DNA from 3 places in the Billgrantia sp. C5P2 genome. Region 2 is predicted to be linked to each of the others. Evidence: predicted binding sites of a transcription regulator. Region 2 holds the regulator's gene; each other region holds the start of a gene.
The links. The regulator FNR, encoded in region 2, switches genes on or off when oxygen is low (the NO sensors DNR and NnrR bind a similar motif). The targets are predictions, from matches to a motif close to TTGATNTANATCAA.
Positions count from the first base shown of each region.

Region 1: ACRWQA_RS03985 (ferredoxin reductase family protein) is a predicted target of FNR. The motif match lies at 3,191-3,204, and genes of this name have one in related genera.
Region 3: nirK (copper-containing nitrite reductase) is a predicted target of FNR. The motif match lies at 3,486-3,499, and genes of this name have one in related genera.

Region 1 is NZ_CM128542.1:831,211-836,742, forward strand. It holds gene ACRWQA_RS03975 (5-(carboxyamino)imidazole ribonucleotide synthase) at 1-956, shown strand, start outside; gene ACRWQA_RS03980 (PhoX family protein) at 1,046-3,067, opposite strand; gene ACRWQA_RS03985 (ferredoxin reductase family protein) at 3,293-4,585, shown strand; gene ACRWQA_RS03990 (cytochrome b5 domain-containing protein) at 4,582-5,424, shown strand.
Region 2 is NZ_CM128542.1:3,580,132-3,585,663, forward strand. It holds gene ACRWQA_RS16515 (sulfite exporter TauE/SafE family protein) at 1-628, shown strand, start outside; gene hemN (oxygen-independent coproporphyrinogen III oxidase) at 732-2,147, shown strand; gene fnr (fumarate/nitrate reduction transcriptional regulator Fnr) at 2,266-3,012, shown strand; gene ttcA (tRNA 2-thiocytidine(32) synthetase TtcA) at 3,091-4,032, opposite strand; gene ACRWQA_RS16535 (3'-5' exonuclease) at 4,123-4,752, opposite strand; gene ACRWQA_RS16540 (DUF294 nucleotidyltransferase-like domain-containing protein) at 4,797-5,532, opposite strand, start outside.
Region 3 is NZ_CM128542.1:396,439-401,970, reverse strand. It holds gene phnD (phosphonate ABC transporter substrate-binding protein) at 1-905, opposite strand, end outside; gene phnC (phosphonate ABC transporter ATP-binding protein) at 939-1,766, opposite strand; gene nirK (copper-containing nitrite reductase) at 2,012-3,415, opposite strand; gene ACRWQA_RS01800 (tripartite tricarboxylate transporter permease) at 3,615-5,108, opposite strand; gene ACRWQA_RS01795 (tripartite tricarboxylate transporter TctB family protein) at 5,118-5,532, opposite strand, start outside.

The DNA of each region.
Region 1 (5,532 bases), 2.0 Mb from region 2:
TGGTCACCTACGAGTTCGAGCACCTGCCCGTGGCGCTGGTCCAGGCCATCGAGGAGGTCAAGCCGGTCTATCCTTCGAGCGAGGCGATTCGCGTCTGCCAGAACCGCGCCGAGGAGAAGGCGCTGTTCGATCGCCTGGGCATCCCCACGCCGGCCTACCGGCTGGTGGAGCATGCCGACGAGCTCGAGGCCGCAGCCCGCGAACTCGGTTGCCCGGTGGTGGCCAAGTCGGTCACCGAGGGCTACGACGGCAAGGGCCAGGCGGTGCTGCGCGACCCCAGCGAGGCCGCCGAGGCCTGGCGCAGCATCAACCACCCCCGGCTGATCGTCGAGGCTTTCGTCGACTTCGTGCGCGAGGTGTCGATCATCGCCGTGCGTGGGCGTGAAGGTGAGGTGGTCTTCTATCCCATGGCCGAGAATCTGCACGTCGACGGCATCCTGCGTTACTCGCTGGCGCCGATGCCGGATCTCGACGAGGCGGTGCAACAGACCGCTGATGGCTACATTCGCGCCCTGCTCGACGAGCTCGACTATGTCGGTGTGCTGACCCTCGAGCTGTTCCAGACCCGCGACGGCAAGCTGCTGGCCAACGAGATGGCGCCACGGGTGCACAACTCGGGTCACTGGACCATGGACGGCGCCGTGACCAGCCAGTTCGAGAACCACCTGCGCGCCATCCAGGGCCTGCCGCTGGGCGATACCTCGGCGCGCATGCCGACCTGCATGGTCAACGTGATCGGCCAGGAGGGCGATCCGGCCGCGATACTGGCGATCGGCGACGCCCACCTTCATCGTTACGACAAGAGCGAGCGGCCGGGACGCAAGCTGGCTCACGTCAATCTGCTGGCGGAAAGCCACGGCGCACTGTTAGAAAAGGTGCGTGCCTGCGCCGGGCTGCTGCCCGAGGCGCCGGAGCCCCGCTTCAGCTTCGAGGCCGAGCTCCGACAGGGCAACTGAGCAGGTAGACCGCAAGTTAACGCAGCGGGCCCCGCCATGACGGGGCCCGCTTTTTTTCTGCGCCTGATTCGCTCGCGCAGGTATTTGCCCTAGGTACCGATGATGCCGCCGTCTTCCCGCGTGATGACCAGAGTGGCCGAGTGCGGAATGGCACTGCCGCCCTCCGGCCAGTGGCTCGTCAGCCGGCCTTCGGCGAAATCCGCGGCCGAGGTGTTGGCGCCGGGATGCTGTACGTTGACGAACATGGTGCGCTGGTCCGGTGTGGTGACGACACCGGTGATCTCCTGACCCACGGGCCCGGTGAGGAAGCGCTTGAGCTCGCCGGTTTCCGGATTGGCGACGAGCATCTGGTTGTTGCCGAACGGTGCGTAGACGCCAGTATTGACCGCCGACTCGCTGATATCGGTCTGGATCCACACACGGCGGTCCGGATCGATCCATAGGCCATCCGGCGATGCCAGGATGGCGTCCGGGTCGAGGGGCTCGCCGTTCATGTCGCGGCCGCTCTCCTGGTCGCCCGCCAGCAGGAAGATATCCCACTGAAAGCGCTCCGCAGCATGGGTACCGTCCTCCTGCCAGCGGATGATATGGCCGAAGTGATTTTCGGCGCGAGGGTTGGCCGCGTCGAGTTGCTCCTCGTTGCGGCGGGTGTTGTTGGTCAGGGTGAAGTAGACCTGGCCGGTGGCGGGATCGACGGCGCCCCACTCGGGGCGGTCCATCTTGGTGGCCCCGACCTGGTCGGCGGCACTGCGGGTGTTGACCAGGATGTCGGCCAGGTCGGCGAAGCCATTCTCCGGCGTCAGGCCGTTCTCCCCCGGGGCCAGCGCCAGCCATTCGCCGCTGCCGTCGTCGTTGAACCTGGCTACGTACAGCGTGCCTTCGTCGAGCAGCGAGCCGTCGGCGCTGGCGGCCTGGTAGGGGCGGGCCGAGACGAACTTGTAGATGTACTCGAAGCGGGCGTCATCACCGGAGTAGCAGACCACCGGTTGGCCCTCCACGGCGGGGGCGAAGATCACGCCCTCATGGGCGAAGCGGCCCAAATGAGTACGTTTGACCGGCGTGCTCTCGGGATCGTAAGGGTCGATCTCCGTCATGTAGCCGAAGGTGTGGGGCTCGTTGCGATAGTCCTCGCGGGGCGAGGCACCGCGGGAGGTGGCGTCGAAGCGTACGAACTCGTCGGCGCCGCCTTCGGCACGATGCCATTGATAGCGCCCCTCGCTGCGCGTCTGGATGCCGAAGCGGGCCTGGCGCCGGTCGATCTCGGTATCCTCGTTGGCGAAGTAGCCCGACCAGTTCTCTTCGGCGGCGAGATAGGTATTCCATGGCGTGACGCCATGGCTACAGTTGTTCAGCGTGCCGCGGGTCATGCTGCCGTCGGGGCTGTACTTCGTTACCACGTGCTCGGTACCGGCCACGGGGCCGGCCAGGCGCATCGGGGTCAGGCCGGTGATGCGCCGGTTGCGTTCGTCCACGACCACTTGCCACTGAGCGTCGTCGCCTTCTTGAATGCGCACGATGGAGACACCGTGGGCGTTGAGTTCCTTGAGCACCTGGTCGGCGTCGCGGGTGCCGTCCTCGTGCTGCGGGAAGCCCTCGGAATCGAGCGCCAGGCCCTGGGCGGCGGCATGCATGAAACGCGGCTCGACGTATTCGTGGTTGAGCACCAGCAGGCCGTCGCGGGAACTGCCCTCGATCGGGAAGAAGTGCATGCCGTCGTGATGGCTGCCCACCTGGTGGGCCTGGTCCTCGCCGCCAGCTTCCAGGGAAGAGGCCGGCATGTTGCCGCTGATCGGTGTGCCCCAGGGAATGAAGGTCTGTACCCGGTAGCCTTCCGGCACCACCACGCTGTCGGCGGCGCTGACCGGAACCGCCTTGAAGCCGATGCTCGGGGCCGGGGCGACAGAGCCGGCGGCCAGGGCGCGGCCGAAGGGCAGGCTGGTCGCCATGGCGCTGGCTACCGCGACAGCCAGGCTGCCGCGCAGCAGCGTGCGGCGGCTCATGCGTGACTCCAGGACGTCGCCGAAGTATGCATTGCGCGATGCGTTGCTCGCCGGTTCGTCGCCGGCGGCGAGGATCGGATCAACGTGTCCGGGCGTATACGACTGCTTCATGAGTGGCCTCGTGCGGGATATAGAGATCGACGAAGCTCGATCTTGGTAGCGCCATGTTGCATCGGCATGAACGAATAAAGGCGGTTTCATGACATGCCGGCACCCTTAATGCGCTACGGATAACTGATCTGCATCAAGCCAGCGGTGGCGGATCCGAGCGTGTCATTGCACCAGACAGGATAACGGCAACAATCAGATATGAGGCCTCCCTGGAGGAAAGTGACGATGCCCTTACCGCGCCACCGTGGCGATCTCCTTCTGGTCGCGTTGGTCATGCTGCCGCTGGCGGTGGCGCTGCCACGACTGGGATTGCCCGGAAGTGTGGCGGAGGCTTGGCTGAACTGGCTGGGTCGAGCCAGCGGCATTCTCGGTTTGACCCTGATGCTGCTCGCGGCGGGGGTGAGCCTGCGCGTGCCCGGCTTCGACCGGCCCTTCGGGGGCCTGACCCGGCTCTGGCGCCTGCATCACTGGCTCGGCTTCACCGCTTTCATCATGGTCATGGTGCACGTTTTGGCGCTGGGGCTGGCGGCAGTGCCGGTATCCTTTGCCGTTGCGGTGGCCACCCTGTTCCCACCGCTGAGCCAAGGGGCGATATGGTTTGGCTGGCTGGCCTGGGTGGCGTTGGTCGTGTTCCTGGCGCCCACCTTCGGCTTCTTTGGCAAACCCCATTATCAGCGTTGGAAGCACCTTCACCTGGTCTCGGCGATGGCGTTGCTGCTTGGCCTTTGCCACGCACTGCTGCTGGCCGGGGAGGCCTGGCCGTGGTGGCTGCTCGGTATCGCTGGGCTGGGAGCCATCGCCTGGCGCAAGGGAGTGGCGCCGCACCGGCGGCATCCCTACCGGATCGAGGACGTGGTTCCGCTGGCCCGCGGCGTGGTGGAACTGGTGCTGCGCCCCGAGGGAGATGGTATTCGCCACGAGGTAGGACAGTTCGTCTATCTCACCCCACTGGATGAGCGGCTTGCCGCCGGGCGTGGCGAGGAGCATCCCTATACTATCGCCTCGGCGCCTTCGGATACTCGACTGCGTATCGGCATCAAGGATCTGGGCGATGCCAGCCACGCCCTGCAGACGGTGACGACGGAGACACGGGTACTGATCGAAGGGCCCTATGGGGAATTCTTCGGACGCCGTTTTCCGGCACGCGACATGCTCTGGCTGGGCGGCGGCATCGGCATCACTCCCTTCGTCGGCGGCGCCCGCGGTTTTGCCGCCGGAGCTGACCTCGAGGGGCACGTCCATCTGTTCTACCTGGCCAATAGCCCGGATCGCGCCTACTACCATGACGACTTCTGCAAGATCGCCGAGCGGGTCGAGGAGTTCGCCTATACGCAACACTACTACCGTGACCATGGGCCGCTTACCGAGGCCTTTCTGCGTGAACACTGTCCCGATTTCGTTGCGCGGGAAATCTATCTCTGCGGGCCACCGGGCATGATTGCCCACCTGCAACGGCTGCTGGCCGGGCAAGGGGTCCCCGCCTCACGTATTCACAGCGAGGTCTTCGACTTCCTATGAACAAGATCGCCTATTCCGCCTTCATTGCCTTCGTGGCCAGTCTCGCCACCTTGGTTTCGATATCCGCGCTCTCTAGTAGCGAGCATGACACGACCGGGGGTGAAAACCTCGAACCGATAACGTTGGAACAATTGGCCGAGCATGACAGTGCCGACAGCTGTTGGAAGGCCATCCACGGCCGGGTCTACGACATTACCGGATATGTACCCGACCACCCCACCGATGAAGAGGTCATTCTTGAATGGTGCGGCCGGGAGGCCTCCGAAGGCTGGGACAACAAGCGTCCCGGTGTGCCCCATAGCCCCCGCGCCCAAGAGCGGTTGGAGCGTTACCTGATCGGACGCCTGGTCGATGAAGAGGGCGAGCCGGTCGAGACAAGCGCGACAGCGCCTGTGGCAACCGATTTCCGCAGCGACACCGGCACCGCACAGGCGAGCCTTCCACCAGCCGAGGACGAGCGTCTGGCTCGTGCCATGCTGGGCTTGCCGCTGGATGGCCATTATCGCGGGGTCTTCACCGACCGGGGCAGCATTCAGGTCAACGTTACCTTCGACCTGCGAGAGGGGCGGATACATTCGCTGGAATATCGTCATCTGTCCTATCGGGGCGTGGATTATCTGGCCCTCGAGGAGAGCGACGAGCGGTATCCGGTCATGCTGCAATACCGTCAGATTGCCGAGCGCTTCGAAGGTGAACCGATCACGCGAATCTTCGCGCTTTACCAGCCGGAGCGGGTTGTGGATGACATCGATGGCTATAGCGGAGCCACCTTGAGGGGAGCCAAGGTGATCTCGGCGATCCGCGATGCATTGAACCGAGGCGTTTACGCCTGGCCCTAGGCCATGCAGGCTGCGTCGAGTCGCTGGGGGAAATCAATGGTGACCGAATTGCGTTGAGAGGCTGCCTCGCCAAACTGTGCGCTATCGAGTAAAGATAGAGCAGCGAAA
Region 2 (5,532 bases):
CATCGGCATGTGCGGCGGCATCATGAGCGCGCTGACCTTCGCCGTGCCACCCAGCATGCGCAGTCCCACCAGGCTTTCCGGGCTGCTGCTCGGCTACAACCTCGGTCGTATCGCGAGCTACATGGCCGCCGGAGCGCTGGTGGCCTCGCTCGGCACCCTGGTGGCACTGTCTTCGAGTGCGCGAATCGGGCTGCAGCTGTTCGCGGCCGTCATGCTGATCCTGATGGCGCTCTACATCGCCAATTGGTGGAAAGGCCTGCTGCGGGTGGAAGCCGTGGGGAGGCACCTGTGGCGCTACCTGGAGCCCATCGGCAAGCGGCTGATGCCGGTGGTGAAGATTCCCCAGGCCATCGGCCTCGGCGCGGTATGGGGCTGGCTGCCCTGCGGACTGGTCTACTCGATGCTGGCCTGGAGCCTGGCCACCGCGGATCCACTGCGTGGCGCGGCGCTGATGGGCGCTTTCGGGCTCGGCACCCTGCCCGCGCTGCTGGTCACCGGCTTCGCCGCCCGCCAGTTGGGTGCGCTGATCCGTCACCCGGCGACCCGCACCATCGCCGCGCTCACCATCATCGCCTTCGCTCTGTGGCAGGTGGTTGCCCTGCTGCCGCATGCTGCGTTGGGTCATTGAGCAACTGACCGGCACATGACTTTCACTTCGTTTGACGCAGCTCAATCCACCTTGGCCAGCGTCCCGCTAAATTGTGTCAATGTTAGCCTTTCGGAGTGCCATCATGTCCGTTCCCGCGATGTCAGTGCATCGAGAGATGGCCGATCCTTTCCCCTGGGACGAGGCACTGCTACGGCGCTACGATACCCATGGACCGCGCTACACCTCCTACCCCACCGCCAATTCGTTCAGTAACGATTTCGACGCGCTGGCCTACCAGGACGCCCTCGCTCGCAGCAACGCCGGCGGCAGGCCACTGTCGCTCTACGTGCACATTCCCTTCTGTCGCAAGGGCTGCCACTACTGCGCCTGCCACAAGATCGCGACCAAGGCCACCCGCGTTGCGGAGCCCTACCTGTCGCGCCTCGACCGCGAGATGGTACTGATCAAGCCCCACCTGGATACGCGGCGGGAGGTGGCCCAACTGCACTGGGGTGGGGGTACACCGACCTTTCTCAGCCTCGATCAGATGAGCGACCTGATCGACCGCCTCGATGCCCGCTTCGGTCTTTCCAGTGCCCGTGAGCGTGACTATGCCATCGAGATCGACCCGCGCGAGGCCGACGTCTTCACCCTGCGCCACCTGCAGGCACTGGGCTTCAATCGTCTGAGCCTCGGCGTCCAGGATCTCGACCCCAGGGTGCAGCGCGCCGTGAATCGGGTCCAGCCCCGCATCCTTACCGAGGTGCTGCTCGACGAGGCCGACCGCCTCGGTTTTCGTTCGCTCAACCTCGACCTGATTTACGGCCTGCCTCTCCAGACCCGCGACAGCTTTGCCGCCACCCTGGAACAGGTCATCGCCATGGCGCCGGCGCGCCTTTCGGTCTACAACTATGCCCACATGCCCCAGCGTTTCGCGGCCCAGCGCCGTATTCGCGCCGAAGACCTGCCCGGGCCCGAGGAGAAGCTGGCGATATTGCGCACCACCATCGCCATGCTGACCGAGGCAGGCTACGTGCACATCGGCATGGATCACTTCGCCCGAACCAGCGACAGCCTGGCCATCGCCCAGCGCAACGGTACCCTGCAGCGCAATTTCCAGGGCTACTCGAGCCATGCCCAGTGCGACCTGGTGGGGCTCGGCGTCTCGGCCATCTCCTGCGTCGATGACGTCTACGCCCAGAACCATACCCGCCTTGCCGACTACGAGGCCGCCCTCGACGGCAGCCAACTGCCCACGGCAAGGGGCATCCGGCTGACCTTCGATGACCGAGTCAGGCGGCATGCCATCGAGCGCCTGATGTGCGACATGACGCTGGATCTGGACGAGCTGAGTGAAACCTTCGGCATCGATGCCCCTCGCTATCTGACGGAGGCCCTGTCCCGACTGGAGCTCCCCCAGCGTGACGGGCTGGTGACCGTGGAAGGCCATCGGGTGGTCGCCACACCGATCGGGAGGTTGCTGATCCGGCACCTCGCCATGGCCTTCGATGCCCGGCTGCCGCCAAGGCTCGACACCCAGTTCTCGCGTATCGTCTAGATACGCGGAGTGTGCCGGCCGGGCCTAATCTTATTGCGGCCAAAGGTCGCAAGGGGCATTTCACCTGCTTCATTAATGTTCCATAATGCCTCCATGACGATGATCAAGGAGGTGGAGCATGCCGGTCAACGCGGCCAATGCGCTCGGCAAGCGGCGCTCACTGCTGCATGAAACCCGCTGTCAGAACTGCAGCTTGAGTTCGCTGTGCCTGCCGCTCGCTCTGGAACTCGAGGACATGGAGCAGTTCGATGCGATCATCAAGCGCCGCTCTCCATTGAAGAAGGGCGAGTCGTTGTTCCGCCAGGGTAGTGGTTTCAGCAGCGTTTTTGCCGTGCGCTCCGGCAGTCTCAAGCAGGTTACCACCGAGGGTTCGGGTGACGATCAGGTCACCAATTTCTACTTGCCCAGTGAGCTGGTCGGCCTCGACGGCATCGACGAGCAGATCTATCCCGGCAGCGTGATCGCGCTGGAAACCACCACCGTGTGCGAGATCCCCTTCGACCGGCTTGATTCACTCTCCGAGCAATTACCCGAGCTGCGCGGTCAGCTCTACCGCAGCATGAGCAAGGAACTGCGCGACGACCGCAAGATGATGCGCCTGCTGTCGCGCAAGACCGCCGATCAGCGCCTGGCCAGCTTCTTCTCCAGCCTCTCGGACCGCTTCCGTCGCCGCGGCTATTCGCCCTACAGCTTCCGCCTCTCCATGTCGCGGGCCGACATCGGCAACTACCTGGGTCTGGCGGTGGAAACGGTCAGCCGTATTCTGGGGCGCTTCCAACAGCAGGGGCTGGTCGAGGTCTCCGGTCGCGAGGTGAATATCCTCAATCTGGAAGCCCTGGTGGCCCAGGCGCAGGACGAACACTGAGCCCATAACCGCCCCGAACGAAGAGACCCGCCCGGCAATGCCGGGCGGGTCTCTCTTTGGGCAGGACGAACCGGCCGATCAGTTGCTGCGCGATAGATCCAGCGCGTCGATCCGGCGCTCGCGCAACCGGGCCTGCTTGGTCTCGAGCCCTTCGAAGTCGAACAGCTCGCGGTCGGCCAACTGAGAGGGCGCCACGTTGGTCACCGCCTTGAACATGGATTCGATGCGCCCGGGGTGCTTACGCTCCCACTCGGCCAGCATCTCCTTGACCACCTGGCGCTGCAGGTTGGGCTGGGAACCGCACAGATTGCAGGGGATGATGGGGAAGTCCATCAACCGGGCGAATTCGGCGATATCCGCCTCGCGGCAGTAGGCCAGGGGGCGGATGACGATGTTCTTGCCGTCGTCGGAGAGCAGCTTGGGAGGCATCGCCTTGAGAGAGCCACCGTAGAACATATTGAGGAACAGTGTCTCCAGGATGTCCTCGCGATGGTGCCCCAGTGCCACCTTGGTCGCGCCGATCTCCTCGGCGAAGCCATAGAGGGAGCCGCGACGCAGCCGTGAGCAGAGCGCGCAGGTGGTCTTGCCCTCCGGCGTCTTCTCCTTCACCACCGAATAGGTATCGCGCTCGAGGATGTAGTACTCGACGCCAACGGAATCGAGATACTCGGGCAGTACATGCTCGGGGTAACCCGGCTGCTTCTGGTCGAGATTGACCGCCACCAGCGAGAAGTTCACCGGCGCATTGCGCTGCAGGTTGCGCAGGATCTCGAGCATGGTGTAGCTGTCCTTGCCGCCCGACAGGCAGACCATGACCCGGTCGCCTTCGTGGATCATCCCATAGTCGATGATGGCGTTGCCCACCTGGCGGCGCAGGCGCTTCTGCAGCTTGTTGAATTCACGCCGGGCTCTGGCATCGAGTGCGTCCAGCGGCGAGGGCTCCTCGCTCTGATTGCCCGGCGCCTGGCAAGCATCGGGGCCGGCGGCAACAAGGGGATCGAAAATCATGGCGTCTTGCATGGTCACGGGCTGCCAAGGCATGGTGGATGACGGGGGCCATCCTACCATTGCCTCTGCCCCGAGGCGACGCCACGGCGACGATTCACCGCGTCAGGCCTCGCGGCGGTCCTGCATCCCGGCCCGCTCCACGCGCAGGTACATCAATGCCGTGGTCACGGCGTCGCCGAGGGCGGTATTGCGCCCCATGACCGGCACACCCAAGGCCTCCGCCACCGCCTCGAAACGCTGCGCGCGCGGTTCGGGTTCCATGACACTGCGACGCTGCTGCCGGTGGTACAGCTGCGCCACATCGATGCCGCTGTTGGGAAGGTCGAAGCCGAAGCGCGGACGAATCTGGCGATTGAGAATGGCCAGGTCGAAGTCGAGCCGCCAGCCCAGCAGTGGCCGGTTGCCGATGAAATCGAGCAGCGTCACCAGCGCCTCGTCCAGGCTGATGCCGTCATCCAGATCGATACCACGCAGGCCATGCACGCGGATCGAATCGCCAGTCAGCGTGGCGGGGCGCTTCAGGCGCAGGTCCAGCGATTCACTGGTCAACACCCTGTCACCGCGCACCTTGACCGCGCCGATGGATACGGGCTCGGCGGTACGGGTATCGACACCGGTGGTTTCGCAGTCGATGGCCACCAGCTCATCCCCGGTGTAGGGGCGGAATAACCAGCCATACTCGCCGCCGGCATGCCGCCGACGGTCGTTGGCCCGGCGCAGAGCGCGAAACATACCGTTCCTCCTTGGTTCTTGTCTGCCTCTCGCGGCTCTCGACCTCAGGAATATTCGAGGTGATAACGCTGCGACAGGCTCTGCTTGAAGTCCTTGACGATGTGTAGTGCCTCACGCAGCAGGTCACGCTCGAGCGACGACAGCTGCTGAACCACGACACGGTCGGGGCTCTTGCTGACGATATCGCCGTCCAGGCGCTCCAGTTGCTGCTTCAGGCGCAGTTCGGTGAACAACGACAGCGCCTCGGCCAGATTCTCGGCGACTCGCGCTTCCAGCCTTCCATCCGCTGACAGGGCCTCGAGCCGTTCCAATGTCGACGTGGGCTTGATTCCTCGCTCCAGCGCCATGGTGCGCACCCCGTGCACGATGGGAAAGATTCCTCCCTTCTTGATATCGATACCGTGCTGGGGCTTCTTCAGCGAGCCGAACAGGGTCAACGGCGTGGAGAAACGCAGCGCCGTACGGGCGAAATAGGAGAGCAGTATCTCGTCTCGCGAACACTGCTCGAAGAGCGACTGGCGCACTCGGTCGAGCAGCGCGGGATTGCCTGCCACCGCATGAGAGTCGAGCATGATGGCAAGCTTCATCAGGCTGTCGCCATCGCGTTTCTCGGCCCAGCGGGCGATGCGCTCGCGCCACTGGGAAACGGACCCCACCCATTCGGGGTTGCTTACCATGATGTTGCCGGGGCAGGGCGGGTAACCCAATTCGATCAACGTTTCGGTGAGACGCTGCATCTGCGCCCCCACATCGGGCCATTCGAGCCCGTCGGCGAGTATG
Region 3 (5,532 bases), 1.6 Mb from region 2:
AGCGAGTCGTCGGCGGCGAGCTGGGCGCGCTGCTTGAACAGTTCGAGCTGGCGAATCGGCAGCAGCTGGTCATTGTCGGAGGCGTCGAAACGCGCCCACTGCAGCGGCGCGATCCTCTCGCGCTGCTCCTCGGTCTCGCCGTAGCTCAGAACGAAGTCGCGCAGCCGGGTCTTCATCGATTCCGGCAGGTCCTCGCGCCAGACCAGCGGGTCGGACGGGATCAGCGGCGACTGCCAGATCACCTTGAGCCGCTCAGCCTTGTCGGGGTGCGCCATTTCCAGGCGCTCCATGCTCTCGGTGTTGAAGGTGGCGACGTCTACCTGGCGGTTGGCCACCGACAGCGCATTGGTCTCGTGGTTGGAGTTGAGGGTGCGCTTGAAGATGTCGGTGGCCTCGACGCCGTTCTGGGCAAAGACGTAGTAGCTCGGCACCAGGAAGCCCGAGGTCGAGTTGGGGTCGCCGTTGCCGAAGGTCAGCTCGGAGGCGTTGGCCAGCACGTCCTCGACGCTCTCCAGGGGGCTGTCCTGGTGCACGATCAGCAGGCTCCAGTAGCCCGGCTCGCCGTTCTCGGGCACGGTCTGGGCGAAGATCTCGCCGCCCGCGCGGTCCACCGCCTCCATGGCCGACTTGTTGCCGTACCAGGCGAGGTCGATCTTGTCGAAGCGCATGGCCTGGATCACCGCGGCGTAGTCGTTGGCGAAGAACGGCTCGACCTCGACGCCGAGGCTCTCGGCCATGTCGTCGAGGAACGGGCGCCACAGCGGCTCCTGGTTCTGGCTGGCCTCGGTGGAGATGATGCCGAAGCGCAGGGTGTCGAGTTCTTCCTCGGCGGTAGCGAGCTGGCTGCCGAGCAGGCCGAGGCCGGCGATCAGCGGCAGGGTGAGACGGCGAAGATTACGGCTCATGGTGGAAACCTCTTGGTGGCGGTTGGCGATGGATCAGCTGGCGGCGCCCAAGGCGACGCGGGCGGCAACGGGAACTGGCGAGTGGCGTGGTTCGTCAAACCCGGCGTTCTCGTAGAGCGACTGGAGTCGTGCCTCGGTGAGGCCCTCGGTCTGGCCGTCGTAGTAGAGGCGCCCCTGCTTGAGGGCGATGGCCCGCGAGCAGTAGCGGCGGGCGTAATCGACCTGATGCAGCGAGACGAGCACGGTACGGCCATCCTCGAGGTTGATGCGCTTGAGGATGTCCATGACTTCGCGCGCACTGCGCGGGTCGAGGGAAGCAATGGGCTCATCGGCGAAAATCACGTCGGCGTCCTGCATCAGCACGCGGGCGATCGCCACGCGCTGCATCTGGCCGCCGGAGAGGGTGTTGGCGCGTTGGTCGGCGAGTTCGGCAAGGCCGACACGGGCCAGGGCCTGGCGAGCCTGGGCGCGCTCCTCGTCGGTGAAGCGCCCGAGCAGGGCCCGCCAGCGCGGCATCGAGCCGAGACGGCCGATCAGCACGTTGGTCTGCACGCTGAGGCGGCCGACGAGATTGAACTGCTGGAAGATGTAGCCGCAGCGACAGCGCTGGGCGCGCGAACCGCGCAGCAGGCGGCCGCTTCGCTGAATGTCGCGACCCATCACACGGATGCGGCTGTCGGCTTTACGGTTGGCGGTGGTCAGCCCCACCAGGTGACGCAGCAGCGTCGACTTGCCCGAGCCTGACGGCCCGATCAGGGCCACCATCTCGCCGGCATGGATGTCGAAGCCGACGTTCTCGAGGACGCGGGTCTGACCAAAGGTCTTGCTGAGCCGTTGCACGGCAATCGTGACGCTGGACATGTGACGCCTCCTGTATCGGATGGCGTCAGTGTCGCTGGCTCAGGTTAAGGCACGTTGTCTAGACAATAACGATTCGGTGACATTTCCTAGCCACTGAGGTCGACCCAGGATGGGCAGGCGGCTTGCAGTGGATTGGGAAACAAAGACTTGGTGTAAGACGATGCGGAACTGTCACATCGTTGCCATCGAAGCGTCACGCCAACGGCAAGCGCCCCGCCGGTTGGGCGGGGCGTGAAGGACGTGGCTCAGTGGCCGGAGTTGGGGTCGTGGGCCTCTTCGGTATGGAAGACCTCGGGGTTCTCCTCGCCGTTGACGTGGAGGAACCCGGCCAGCCCCTTCTCCAGGCGGGATAGCGCATGGTCGACGAGGATGTACTTGCCGGGGTAGTCGACCTCGAACTCGACCATGGTGGCGCCACCCGGGGGTACCAGCGTGGTCTGCACGTCGGTCAGCGGCGGGCTGGTCAGCGAGGCCTGGTCGTAGACCTTGTCGAAGATCTCGCCGATGACGTGGAAGCTGGAGGTGGCATTGGGGCCGCCGACGCCGAAGAAGATGCGCACGTTGTCGCCCACGTCGGCCTCCATCTTGTGCGTCTGGGTCAGCGCATCCATGTTGCCGTTGAACATCAAGTGCTCGGGGCGCTCGTCGAGCAGCTTGTCGAGGGAGAACTCCTGCAACCCCTGGCTACCGTGGCGCTGGGCGGTGTAGAGCTCGCCCTGCATGATGTAGAACTCGCGATCCACCGGCGAAAGCCCGCCTTCCGGCTCGACCAGAATCATGCCGTACATGCCGTTGGAGATGTGCTGGGCGACCATCGGCGTGGCGCAGTGGTAGACGTAGAGTCCGGGATTGAGGGCCTGGAAACTGAAGCTCTTGGTCTGGCCCGGTGCCGCCTGGGTCACCGCCGCCCCGCCACCGGGGCCGGTCACGGCGTGGAAATCGACCGAGTGGATATGGGCGCTGTCCTCCGCGTTGCTCATGTTGACGGTGACGGTGTCGCCCACGCGAACCCGTACGAAGGGGCCGGGTACGGTGTCGTTGAAGGTCCAGTAGCGGTAGCTGGAACCGTCGGCCAGGTAGCCTTCCACTTCGGTAGTCACGAGATCGACGGTGACCTCCTGCGGGCCGCGGTCGCCTACCGGCTCGCCGACTTCATGCGGGTCCATCGACAGGTCGGGGGCTGCTTCGATCTCATCTGCCGGCTCCGGATCGCCGACAATGAAATTGCCTACCATTCCGGCCGCCTTGTGGCCGGGTATGCTGCACAGGTACTCGAAGTTGCCCTCCTCGTCGACCCGGAAGGCCACGGCGGTAGCCGAACCCTGACCGCTTATGTCGTCGGAATCGACGCCGAACTCGGGTAGCGCGATATCGTGCATGGCACCGTCGCCGTTGATCAGGTTGATCTGAACCACCGCCCCGACGGGAGCGTGCAGGTCGGGATTGACCACATCCTTGATGTCGCCCTTGTCACCGATGAATACCAGCTTGCCGTCGGCTACGGCGGTACGCAGTGTATAGGTGACGTCGGGCGTGACGCTGGCTGGGCTGAGTGCTTCGCCGTGCGCGGCGAAAGCGGGATTGGTCAGCACCGCACTAACAGCAAGTATGGCGATGGCCTGGGCAAGAACGCTACGTGTGAATTTCATCGTCTTTTTCCTCACGGAGGAATTACTTTTGGGGACGACTTTAAAGTAGCATTCTGGATACTTGTTTAAGTTGATCCACGTCAGGAACCGCTTCCAGCCTACGGCTTCCGAGGGAGCCATGAGCGGAAACTTGATCTGCGACAATCGAAGCCAGGCTGCGCAAGCAAGCCGCCGAGTGCAGGCGCTTTTCACCTATGCATTAGGTCCGCTGTCGAACCATCGCGCTATAGACCAACCCGGCCACGATCAGGGTGATGGCGAAGGCGTAGATACCGATGGTGATGCCGCTGTTCCACAGGATGCTCCAGTCACCACCGGAGATCGACATGGCACGGCGCAGGTTGTACTCCATCTGCCCGCCCAGCAGCAGGCCCAGCACCACCGGCACGGCGGGCATCTCCAGCTTGCGCAGCACGTAGCCGAGCACGCCGAAGGCCAGCATCATGTAGAGATCGAAGGCGCTGTTGCTCAGCGAATAGACGCCGACGAAGGCCACCATCACCACCATCGGCATCAGGAACCAGCCGGGCGCCTGCAGCACCTTGGCGAACAGCCCCACCAGCGGGATATTGAGGATCAGCAGCATCACGTTGCCGATGAACAGTGCCGCCACCAGCCCCCAGACCATTTCCGGCTGCTGCGAGAACAACAGCGGCCCGGGGGTGATGTTCATAGACAACAGCAGCGCCAGCAGAATGGCCGTGGTGCCGCTGCCGGGAATGCCCAGCGACAGCATGGGGATCAGCGCACCGCCGGCCGCTGCGTTGTTGCCCGCTTCGGGCGCCGCCACGCCGCGCGGGTCGCCCTGCCCGAAGGTGCCGCGACGTCCCAGCCAGCGGCGCTCCAGGGTATAGGAAAGAAAGCTGCCGAGCGCGGCGCCGGCACCCGGCAGCACGCCGGCGACGAAACCGATGAACGAGCTGCGCCCGATGGTCGGTGCGCATTTCCAGGCGCTGCGAATGCCGGGTATCGCCGAGCCCACCTTGAGGGTCGGCTTGTTGCTGCCGCGGGTGTCCTCGAGAAACACCAGGCACTCGGAGATCGCGAACAACCCGACCAGGGCGACGATGAAATCGATGCCGTCATAGAGTTCGTACCAGCCGAAGGTGTAGCGTGGCACGCTGCTCACCGAGTCGATGCCCACGGTGCCCAGCAACAGGCCCAGGCAGGCCGCGAGAAAGCTCTTCACCAGGCTGCCGCTGGTCACCCCACCGATGGTGGCGAAGGCCAGCACGAACAGGGCGAAGTACTCGGCCGGCCCGAAGCGGATTGCGAACCCCACCAGCAATGGGGCGAACAGGGTGAGCCCGATGGTCGCCACGGTGGCACCGACGAACGAGGCCACGCCGGAGAGCCCCAAGGCCTCGCCGCCACGCCCCTTGAGCGCCATGGGGTAGCCGTCGAGGGTGGTCATCACCGCCGGCTCGTCGCCCGGAATGTTGAGCAGGATCGAGCTGATCCGCCCGCCGTACATGCAGCCGTAGTAGATGCTGACCAGCAGGATCAGCGCAGCGGTCGGCGTCAGGCCGAAATTGAAGGTCAACGGGATCATCAGCGCCACCCCGTTGACCGGGCCAAGCCCCGGCAGCGCTCCGATCAGCGTGCCCACGGCACAGCCGACCAGCGCCAGGAACAGGTGCTGGGGCTCGAGCGCCACGGCGAAACCCTGGGCGAGAAAAGCCAATATATCCATCGAGACGCCTTACCAGTCGAGGCCCGGCATGTTGGGTAGCGGCATGCCCAGGGCGAATTCGAACAGCAGATAGAGCGAGACCGTCAGCAGCGCGCCGCAGGCCAGCGAGGCCCTCCAGGTCGCGCCGAACAGACGAATCAACAGCACCACGCAGACCAGACTGGCGGGCAGGAAGCCCAGCGGCTTGAGGAAGCCCGCATAGATGCCGAGCAGCAGCAACGCCGCCCCCTGCCTGAGCAGGGCGGCGCGCTGCGGCCAGCGCTGATTGACCCCGGGGCGTATCACCAGATAGGCCGCGAACAGGCCCATCGGCACGCTGACGAGCCGCGGAAAGGCCCCGGGCCCCACGACCTGGCCGAAGCCGGCCGGGAAGGTGTGCGAATACCACCACGCCCCCACCGCCATCAGCAGCAACACGACGCCG